2 regions of the Specibacter sp. BI4 genome follow, and region 2 is predicted to be linked to the other one. Evidence: riboswitches for the same ligand, from Rfam matches in the RefSeq annotation. Region 2 holds a riboswitch; the other holds the start of a gene.
The links. Region 2 has a riboswitch for S-adenosylmethionine ahead of AC1L6K_RS18615 (hypothetical protein). Riboswitches for the same ligand answer to the same signal wherever they lie in the genome.

Region 1 (4,934 bases), 1.4 Mb from region 2:
TGCCTTCATGCCGCACTCCGCCACAGCCTGTCGGGTGGCCTGCGTGTAGGGCCCGCCGGGTGGCCGGAAGAACACGGGCCGGCGTCCGTACTGCTGTTCCTCGTAATCGGCCATCGCACAGATCTCGGCTTTTTGCTGCTCGTAGCTCAACTTGATGAAGCCCAAATCATGGGTCATGGTGTGATTCTCGATCAAGTGCCCGGCCGCCACATATTTCTGGTAATGCTGCGGATCGCCTGCAATGAAGGCGTGTGTCAGGAACAGTGACGCCTTGATGCCGCTCTCCTCCAGCAGCGCCAGGTCCGAGTCCCGCCTCACGGCGCCGTCGTCGATGGTCAGGAACACCACCATTTGCTCGGTGGGCACCTTTGTCAGCACCGGGGCCAGACCATTTTCGATGGGTGGCAGCACATAGTCCGGTACGATCCCGTCGAGGGTGCTGACCCGCCCCGTCACCGGATCGACCGCCGGCGTGATTGGGGCAGTGTCCGACGCCGGAGCTTCCGTCGGGTCCGCCGCACCAGTTTTCGCCGTGGTCGCCGGGGCTGACGGGGCCGCCGTCGCGCTGCTGCCCGCAGTCCCGGTGGTGGCAGCCGCCGCGGCTGCATCCCCGGCCGGGCCGGCCGTTGCGGCGACCCACCAGAGGCCGCCGACCACCAGCGCAACGGCCAATGCGACGATGAACAACCCCATCCAGCGCTGCCGGTGGCGGGAACGGTCAAGGTGCTGCGGCATGTCTTCCTTCCGGGCGTTCAGTGTGGGGGGCCACCGGCCGAGGGTGCCCGGAGACGCGCGGCCCTGTGATTTGCGCCATGGTCCGAGCATAATCCCGAGCCGCAGGGATGGCGCCAGTCCCCTCGGCGATTTGCCGACGGGAACTGCCGGCCGGACCCCGGGCGTCACATCCGGCAGACAATTTTTTGCCGGGCGTTTCCGGGCGCTAGGCTGACACACATCCCATCCAGAGCGGCCGAGAGACCTGGCTTGTTGACGCCGCAGCAACCATCCAATGCCCGCCGAATTGATGCGGCGGGCCAAGGTACGGTGCTACCGCCAGAAACGATGGAAAGGAAACCAATCGTGTCTTTAAATACCACCCACATCCGCACCAGCCATGCGGGTTCGCTGCCCCGCACCCCTGCCCTGCTCGCCGCCAATGAGGTGAAGGAAGCCGATGGTGCCACGGCGGAATTTGAGTTGCTGCTGGAGGAGTCCGTCGTTGACGTGGTGGCACGCCAACAAGCCACCGGAATTGACATCGTCAACGACGGCGAATTCGGTCATGCCATGTCCACCGCCGTCGATTACGGCGCCTGGTGGTCCTACTCCTTTGCCCGCATGGGCGGACTGGAGCTGGATGCGGACCAGAAATGGGCTGTTGACGCCGTCGAGTCGACGCCCGGCAACGTTGCACTGACGGGCTTTGTGCACCGCCGAGACCGTGCCATTTTTGCCGAGGCCTACAACGACCCCGCCTCCGGCATCTTCTCCGCCGGCGCAAAACTGTTCCCGAAATGCACCGGCCCGCTGGTCTACACCGGGCACGACGCCGTCGCCTCCGACATCAAGAATCTCACCACCGGAATGTCCCGGGCAAACGTCGCGGAAGGATTCGTGGCAGCCCTGTCCCCCGGCAGCGCCTCCCGCATTTCCAACGAATTTTATGCGACGGAGGAAGAATTCATCTACGCCTGTGCCGACGTGCTGCGGGAGGAATACACTGCCGTCATCAATGCCGGTCTGACACTTCAGATCGATGACCCCTCGATCGCGGAGAACTGGGACCAGATCACCCCGGCCCCGTCGGTTGAGGACTACCTCAAGTTCACCCAGATCAGGGTTGAGGCGTTGAACTACGCACTGCGCGGGCTGCCGGAGGACCAGATCCGTTTCCACCTGTGCTGGGGTTCCTGGCACGGCCCGCACACCACCGACCTGCCGTTCCCCGAGCTGGTTGGCACCATGCTCCAGATCAATGCTGGGTCGTATTCCTTCGAGGCTGCCAACGCCCGCCACGAACATGAGTGGAAAGTCTGGCAGGACACCAAGCTGCCCGAGGGCAAGTCAATTGTGCCCGGCATCGTCTCGCACGCAACGAACGTGGTTGAACACCCGGAGCTGGTGGCCGACCGGATTGAACGCTTTGCCTCAGTCGTGGGGCGTGAAAGCATCATCGCCTCCACGGATTGCGGCCTGGGCGGCCGCGTCCATCCACAGATTGCCGCAGCCAAGCTGTCGGCCCTTGGGGACGGCGCCCGCCTGGCCAGCAAGCGTCTCTGGAAATAGTCCGGCTCCGCAATGGCGGCAGTGCTGGGTTGTGGCCCACCATTGCCGCCAGGGTGGGGCGGCTAAAGGCCCAGTGCCGCAGCCTCAATTTTGGGGCAGGTGTCCATGACGACATCCAGGCCGGCGTCCGCTGCCCGCTGTGCCGCCGCCTCGTCAATGACGCCCAGCTGCAGCCAGACGGCCCGGGCGCCCACGGCAATTGCCTGGTCAACCACGGCGCCCACCTTCGTGGAATTCACGAAACAGTCAACAACATCAATGCTTCCCGGGATCTCGGCCAGTGTTTTATAACCCTTGGCGCCGTGGACGTCGTCGCCCTTCAAGCTGACAGGGATGATCTCCTGGCCCAGGTGCCGCTGCAGAAACAAGGAGACGCCGACGGCGGCGCGGCGGGGGTTGCTGGACAATCCAACCACAGCCCAGCGGCCCGGCGTCGTCAGCAGGCGGCGAATGGTTGCGGGGTCGTTTGCATGTGCCATGATCTGAGCTTATGCCGTCCCTGCAGCGCTCGGCCAATTGAATTGTTACGCTCCGCGAACCGCGGCAGGCCATCCAATTTCTGCCGGTCCGGTGCGGGGACCTAGTCTAAAGGTGACCATCCCGAGCGGCTGAGAGATCTGGCTCAACGACGCCGCAGCAACCCTGGTCGGCACCCTTCCCGGGTGTTGATACCGGCAGGGTGCTACCGCCAGCACCGATGGAGTGTTCCCATGTCTGCTTTGCTTTCGCCACCCGCACCAGCCTCCCCGGCAGTCTCCGATCCGCAGGGCACGGCCGCCATGCCGGTGTCCTTTCAGGACCTGGGCCGTTCCTTTGGCTCCGGGGCCGGCACCCACACAGTGCTCCGCAATGTCTCCTTTGACGTGCGAGCCGGAGAAATCGTCGCCTTGCTCGGACCCTCCGGCTGTGGGAAATCCACCCTTCTGCGTGCCGTCGCCGGGCTCGATGCCCCGAGCGCCGGCACCGTCTCCATCGACGGAACGGCCGTGTCCGGCATCGATTCGCGCTGTGCCGTGGCATTCCAGGAGCCCCGCCTGCTGCCATGGAAGTCGATCGCCGGGAACGTGGCGATTGGTGTGCCCACCAGCGCCGACGCCACCCGCAGCCGCCAAACGGTGCAAAACCTGCTCAAACTGGTGGGCCTGTCAGATTTCGCCGGGCACAGGCCGCGGGAGGTCTCCGGCGGCATGGCACAACGGGCGTCCCTGGCCCGTGCCCTCGCCCGCAATCCAGGCGTTTTGCTGCTGGATGAGCCCTTCGGCGCCTTGGACGCCCTGACCCGGATTACGATGCAGGATCTGCTGCTGGACGTGCACGCCGCCGAGCCGGCAACTGTCCTGCTGGTCACCCACGACGTTGACGAGGCGCTGCAGCTTGCCGACCGCATCATCCTGCTCGGCTCCGACGGGAGCGGCCGCGCCGGGTCGACCATTGTGCGCACGGTGGACGTGCCCGGCCCGCGACCCCGCAACCGGGCGTCAACGGAGCTGGCCGGGCTGCGCAGTTCGCTGTTGGCCAGCCTCGGCGTCGACGGCCACTAACCTCCCCATTCCAGCGCTCCCGCACTTTCACCACCGCAACCATTTTTAGGACCATCATGCCTGTTTCACGCTCTGTCAACCGCCGCTCCTTCCTGAGCGTCGCAGCCGCCGTCTCCACGCTCGCCCTGGCCGGCTGCGCCGGTGAAAACGCAGCCTTCGACGCCGCCGGCAACAGCGGCGGATCCGGCACGCTGACCCTCGACTTTGCCACCTACAACCCGCTGAGCCTCGTCATCAAGGAAAAGGGCTGGCTGGAGGCGACCTTGGCGGACAAGGGCGTCACGGTGAAGTGGCTGCAGTCGGCAGGTTCAAACAAGGCCAACGAGGCCCTGCGCGCCGGAGCCGTCGATGTCGGTTCCACCGCGGGTTCCGCGGCGCTGCTGGCCCGCGCCAACGGCTCACCCATCAAGACCATCTCTCTCTACTCCCAGCCCGAATGGGCGGCACTGGTTACCGCCAAGGGCTCCGCCATCACCTCGGTTGCCGATCTCAAGGGCAAGTCGGTGGCCGCAACCAAGGGCACCGATCCGTACTTCTTCCTGGTCCAGGCACTGGAAGAGGCCGGCCTGAGCACCAAGGACGTGACAGTGGAGAACCTCCAGCATGCCGACGGCCGCGCAGCCCTGGCGAACGGTTCCGTCGACGCCTGGTCCGGTTTGGATCCCATCATGGCCACAGCCGAACAAGAAGGCGCCACACTCTTCTACCGGAATCTGGATTTCAACACCTACGGTTTCCTCAACGCCACCGAGTCGTTCCTGAAGGAAAAGCCCGAACTGGCGCAGACAGTTGTCGACGCCTACGAAAAGGCCCGCGTCTGGGCTGCGGCCAACCCCGAAGAAACGGCACAAATCCTCGCCGACGCCGCAGGACTCAAGCCGGCAGTGGCCAAAACCGTCATTCTCGAGCGCAGCAACCTCGACGTGTCCGGGATTCCCGGGGACAAGCAGCGCGCCGTGCTGGCAAAGATCGGGCCCACCTTTGTGGAGCTCGGCGACGTCAAGACACAGGCTGAGGTCGACACCGCCCTGGAAACCCTCCTGGATGATTCCCTGGCCGTGAAGGCAAATCCCGATTCGATCAAGGAATCCTGATGACAGCCACCAC
Region 2 (4,934 bases):
AGCGTCCCACCCCGCCGCCAACAGGCTTACGCTCAAAAGACAGGGACAGCCGCCGCCTGGTGTTGGCGCACGGTCCCACGCAAGGCCCGGATAAAGAGTTGGACAAAGAGTTGGACAAAGGAGTCGCCATGACCACGGAAACGGCTGAGGTCGCATCGGATCTCAGCGCCGAAACACGCCGCGGGATGCTGAGCCAGATGATCCTGATCAGGACATTTGAGGAAGCCATCCTGCGCGAATACCACGCGGACAAGAGCCCGGGCTTTGACATTGGGAAGGGCCTGATCCCCGGTGAGATGCACCTCGCCGCCGGGCAGGAGCCGGTGGCCGCCGGCCTCTGCGCCCACCTCGAACAAGGCGACGCCCTCACAGCAACCCACCGCCCGCACCACCTGGCCATCGCCAAGGGCATGAACCTCCGCTCGCTGGCCGGTGAAATCTTCGGCCGGGAGTCCGGATTGGGGCGCGGACGCGGCGGGCACATGCACCTCTTTGACCCGGCCACGCACTTCTCCTGCTCCGGGATTGTTGCGGAGGGATTCCCCGCCGCGCTCGGCCAGGCGTTTGCGTTCAAGCGCGCCGGCACCAACAACATTGCCGTCGCGGTCGCCGGTGAGGGTGCCGCCAATGCCGGCCCCTTCCATGAGTCGCTGAACCTGGCGGCCCTGTGGAAGCTGCCCGTCATCTTTGTCATTGAGGATAACGACTGGGGAATTTCCGTCCACCGGAACGCCTCCACCTCGGTGCCTTCCAATGCCGTCCGTGGCGCGGGCTACGGCATCCCGGGCGTGCGTGTTGAAAACAACGACGTCGAAGCCGTTCATGCCGCTGTCGGCGCGGCCGTCGCACGGGCCCGGGCAGGCGAAGGGCCGAGCCTGATCGAGGTCCACACACTGCGCCTCTGGGGCCACTTCGAGGGCGACGCCCAGGGCTACCGGCCGGAACTTGCCGACGTCCCCGACCATGACCCCATCCCCGCCTACCAAAAGAAGTTGGTCGACGCCGGACTCGTCACCGAGGCCGAGGTGGCCAACATGGAAGCCGCCGCACGCACCCAGGTGGAGGACGCCGTCGAACATGCCAAGGCGGCACCGGTGCCCAACCCGGCCGAGGCACTCAAATACGTATTTGTGGAAGGTGAACAGTCATGAGCACAACAACGGACGGCACCTCGGTGCAGGGCACGGCAGCCCAAAAGGCACTGCCCGTCGAACCCGACCCGGGCAGCCGCCGGCTGAACACGGCCAAGGCCCTGCAGGAGGCGATCGGGGCGGCGATGGAGCAGGACGATTCGGTGTTTGTGATGGGGGAGGACGTGGCTGCCTACGGCGGCATCTTCTCCTCAACCACGGGCCTGCTGGAGAAATTCGGTCCCGAGCGGATCATTGACACGCCCATTTCCGAGTCGGCGTTCATCGGGCTCGGCATCGGGGCGGCCGTGGAAGGCATGCGGCCCATCGTGGAGCTCATGTTTGTGGACTTTTTCGGCGTCTGCATGGACCAGATCTACAACCACATGGCGAAGATCCACTATGAATCCGGCGGCAATGTCCGCGTCCCCATGGTGCTCATGACGGCTGTGGGCGGCGGCTACTCCGACGGTGCCCAGCACTCGCAGACGCTGTGGGGGACCTTTGCGCACCTGCCCGGGATGAAGGTTGTGGTGCCGTCCAACCCATACGATGCCAAGGGATTGATGACGGCGGCCATCCGTTCCGACGACCCCGTGGTGTACATGTTCCACAAGGGCGTCATGGGCCTGGCCTGGATGGCGAAGAACCAGCGCTCGATCGGCGCCGTGCCCGAAGAGGACTATGAGGTTCCGATCGGCAAGGCCAATGTGGTTCGCGAGGGCACCGATGTCAGCATCGTGACGCTGTCGCTGTCGGTGCACCACAGCCTGGACGTGGCGGAAAAGCTGGCGGGGGAGGGCATCAGTGTCGAGGTGCTGGACCTGCGCTCGCTGGTGCCGCTGGACCGTGAGGCCGTCATCGCCACGGCAGCAAAGACCGGAAAAGTCATTGTGGTCGACGAGGACTATCAGTCATTTGGGCTGTCGGGGGAGATTGCCGCCACCATCACCGAGCACGACCCCGCCCTCCTAAAGCACTTCAGCCGCGTGTGCGTGCCGGACGTGCCCATTCCCTACGCCCACGAACTCGAATATGCTGTGTTGCCAACGGCCGCTCGCATTGAGGCCGCGGTCCGAACGGCGGTAGCTGCATGAATGAAGTCCTGTTTCCGATGATGACAGGGGATGCCTCCGAACCCGGCGTCGTGGCCACCTGGTACGTGGCCGACGGCGACACGGTCGCGGAGAAGCACCTGCTCGCCGAGGTTGCCATTGACAAGGTCGACGCCGAGATTTACGCACCCGTTGCCGGCACCGTCCGGCTTCGGGTCCAGGAAGGCGACGAAGTGGCACAGGGGTCTGTGATCGCCGAAATCGAATAGTCCCCAACTCCTCCCCAAGCCGAGCCGCTGGCGCGTCTCAGCTGGGGGCCGCTCGGAGTTGTGGGCCCAGCCAACTGCGCCCCAAGCCGAGCCGCTGGCGCGTCAGTGCGCGGTGAGCCCAAAGCCGATCCGGCGCCCCGCCCTGACGCCGGTCTGCGCCACGGTGATAACCAGGGTGGCGATTTCCGGTATCCACTGGGCCGGCCGGACGGCCTGTGTGAGTGCGTCGACCAACTCGACGGGCTCGCCCGACCAGTACTGGTGGTAGCCACCGGGCGTCGCAAAGGACACGGAACCAAGGTTGAGGTCCACGGCCGGAAGGACGGGGATGCTGGTGGGCCGTGCAGTCTTGCGCCGGGTTGCGGGGGCCACGGAAGTGAAAGTCATGTTGGAAGCCTTTGCTTGCTCTTACCGAACGGAGCTTTCCGCCGGTCACTTCCTCATCCGAACCACCCGTGAAGCATGGGGTTGGTGTGCGACCAGTCGGAGCTTGGTGCCGCATCTCTTGAAGCTGTCCCCCACACTACGTCTTTTAAGCACGACGGCGGCAGGTGACGTAATTTATTACGTCACCTGCCGCCGTCGCGTGTTGAGCCAGCTGCACCCTCGACGATGGAACTGCCCGCGCGTTGGTTGCAGCAGCAGCTGCAGGCTGTTCAGCTTCGAGAGTCCGCCCGTGAGACAACTGTCTTGCCCGAGACCTCCGCCATTGCTGCCATGGGTGCCCGGCTCGCAACGCTTCCGGGCACCAGGGCAGCTTCTGGACCTGCTGCCGTGGGGACGGTCAGGTGTCGTGGGTACCGATCGCATTGGCAACCTGCCAGTCACTCGACCATTGACCCGTCGCAGTACAGGGGCGGTATTGGGAGTGAACTCGACACCGCCCCTGTACTTGGCTATTTTTTAGGCCAGGGTTCCGGCGCGGCGGCCGAAGACCACACCCGCAGCCAGGCCGGAGCCGCCGGGATAGTTGGTGGAGAAAAGGCCACCGAGCATCTCACCACAGACAAACAGGCCGGGGATGGATTCTCCGCTTCCATTGAGAACGCGGCCGTGGGTATCTGACTTCAAGCCACCGAAGGTGAACGTGATGCCGCAGGTGACGCCGTATGCATAGAACGGGGCGGTGATGAGCGGTGCAGCCCAATTGCTCTTGACGGGCACTGTGTCCGCGCGGCGACCGTCCTTCACTGTGGGATCCAAGGTGACAGAGGTGTCGATTGAAGTGTTGTAATCGTTGATCGTCTTCTCCAGAGCCTCGGCCGGGACGTTGATTTTGGAGGCCAGTTCCTCGATCGTGTCGGCCTGCTCCACCGAGATGCCGGGCATGTCATATTCCTCGGTGCGCAATGCCGGGCGAATGGTGGCGTCGAAGACCTGGTAGGCAATGGATCCGGGCTGCTGGAGGATTACCTTGCCGTACTTGGCATAGGTGTAGTTGCGGAAGTCTTCACCCTCGTCAAGGAAGCGCTTGCCGTCGCGATTGACGATGACGCCCAAGGGGTAGCTCTGACGGGTTAGCCGGTTGGTCAGTTCCCGGTTTGATTCGTTCTTGGCGGTGAAAGCGTCCCACTGGACTGAGTGGCAGGTGCCCCAGTCTCCGCCCTTTGCGGCACCGGAATCCAGGGCTGCGGTGATCATTTCACCCGTGTTGAATGGGGTGCCACGGACCTTGGCGTTTTCCCAGCCATCCCCGAGGTTTTCCTGACGCATCCTGGAGTTGGCCTCGAAACCGCCGGCCGCGAGGATGACGGACTCGGCCCGGATTTCCTGGACTGTACCGTCGGCCTGGCGGACCTTGACGCCCTTGATGGTGTCGCCTTCCTGAATCAGGCCAAAAACGTCCTGACTGTATCGAACCTCGGTGCCGATCTCCTCGGCTACGCGAACATGATCGGCCATGAGCCCCTCACCGCCGCCGGTGTTGCCAACATGCAGCCCGCCCCAAAAGAGGAAGGTGCCGTCGGGGCGCTTGTAAGCCTGGCGTTCGTACATCAGGCGGTACTTGAGTCCCAGCGAGTTGAGCCAACGCAGACCATCGGCTGCTTCGTCGACCAATACGGCGGTCAGCTCCGGATCATTACGTCCCTCGGTCACTTTGACGAGGTCTGAGGTGTACTCGGCCGCGGAATAGGGCGGTACCTCGGTCGCCGCGTGCCGGTCATCGTCGTCGATGAAGCTTTGCAGGTCCGCGAGACCGTTGTGAGGGATGCGTGTGGCTCCGGCCGTGTAAAAGCTATTACCGCCAAACAGATCCTTTGGAGCCTTTTCCAGCAACAGAACTTTGCGGCCACGCTCGGCTGCTGCGTGTGCTGCGGTGAAGGCGGCGTTACCTCCACCGACCACGATGACATCTGCGTCGATGGACTGTGCTGACTGATCGAAATTTTGAGTAGTCATGGTGTCTCATTTCTAGACTTGAATACGGAAGTATTCTTTTGTATACATTGAATCGGAAAAGGAAGCTGAACCCTCGAGGA

Region 1: it holds a riboswitch for S-adenosylmethionine, as region 2 does, so the genes downstream of both, AC1L6K_RS03915 (ABC transporter ATP-binding protein) here and AC1L6K_RS18615 (hypothetical protein) in region 2, are expected to answer to the same signal.

The regions. Positions count from the first base shown of each region.
Region 1 is NZ_CM155265.1:829,001-833,934, reverse strand. Features, by position in the region: gene AC1L6K_RS03930 (polysaccharide deacetylase family protein) at 1-735, opposite strand, end outside; SAM riboswitch class I at 955-1,069, shown strand; gene AC1L6K_RS03925 (cobalamin-independent methionine synthase II family protein) at 1,081-2,286, shown strand; gene AC1L6K_RS03920 (CoA-binding protein) at 2,349-2,765, opposite strand; SAM riboswitch class I at 2,879-2,990, shown strand; gene AC1L6K_RS03915 (ABC transporter ATP-binding protein) at 2,997-3,827, shown strand; gene AC1L6K_RS03910 (aliphatic sulfonate ABC transporter substrate-binding protein) at 3,884-4,921, shown strand; gene AC1L6K_RS03905 (ABC transporter permease) at 4,921-4,934, shown strand, end outside.
Region 2 is NZ_CM155265.1:4,114,449-4,119,382, reverse strand. Features, by position in the region: gene AC1L6K_RS18630 (thiamine pyrophosphate-dependent dehydrogenase E1 component subunit alpha) at 129-1,151, shown strand; gene AC1L6K_RS18625 (alpha-ketoacid dehydrogenase subunit beta) at 1,148-2,227, shown strand; gene AC1L6K_RS18620 (biotin/lipoyl-containing protein) at 2,224-2,454, shown strand; gene AC1L6K_RS18615 (hypothetical protein) at 2,557-2,841, opposite strand; SAM riboswitch class IV at 2,854-2,965, opposite strand; gene tcuA (FAD-dependent tricarballylate dehydrogenase TcuA) at 3,358-4,854, opposite strand.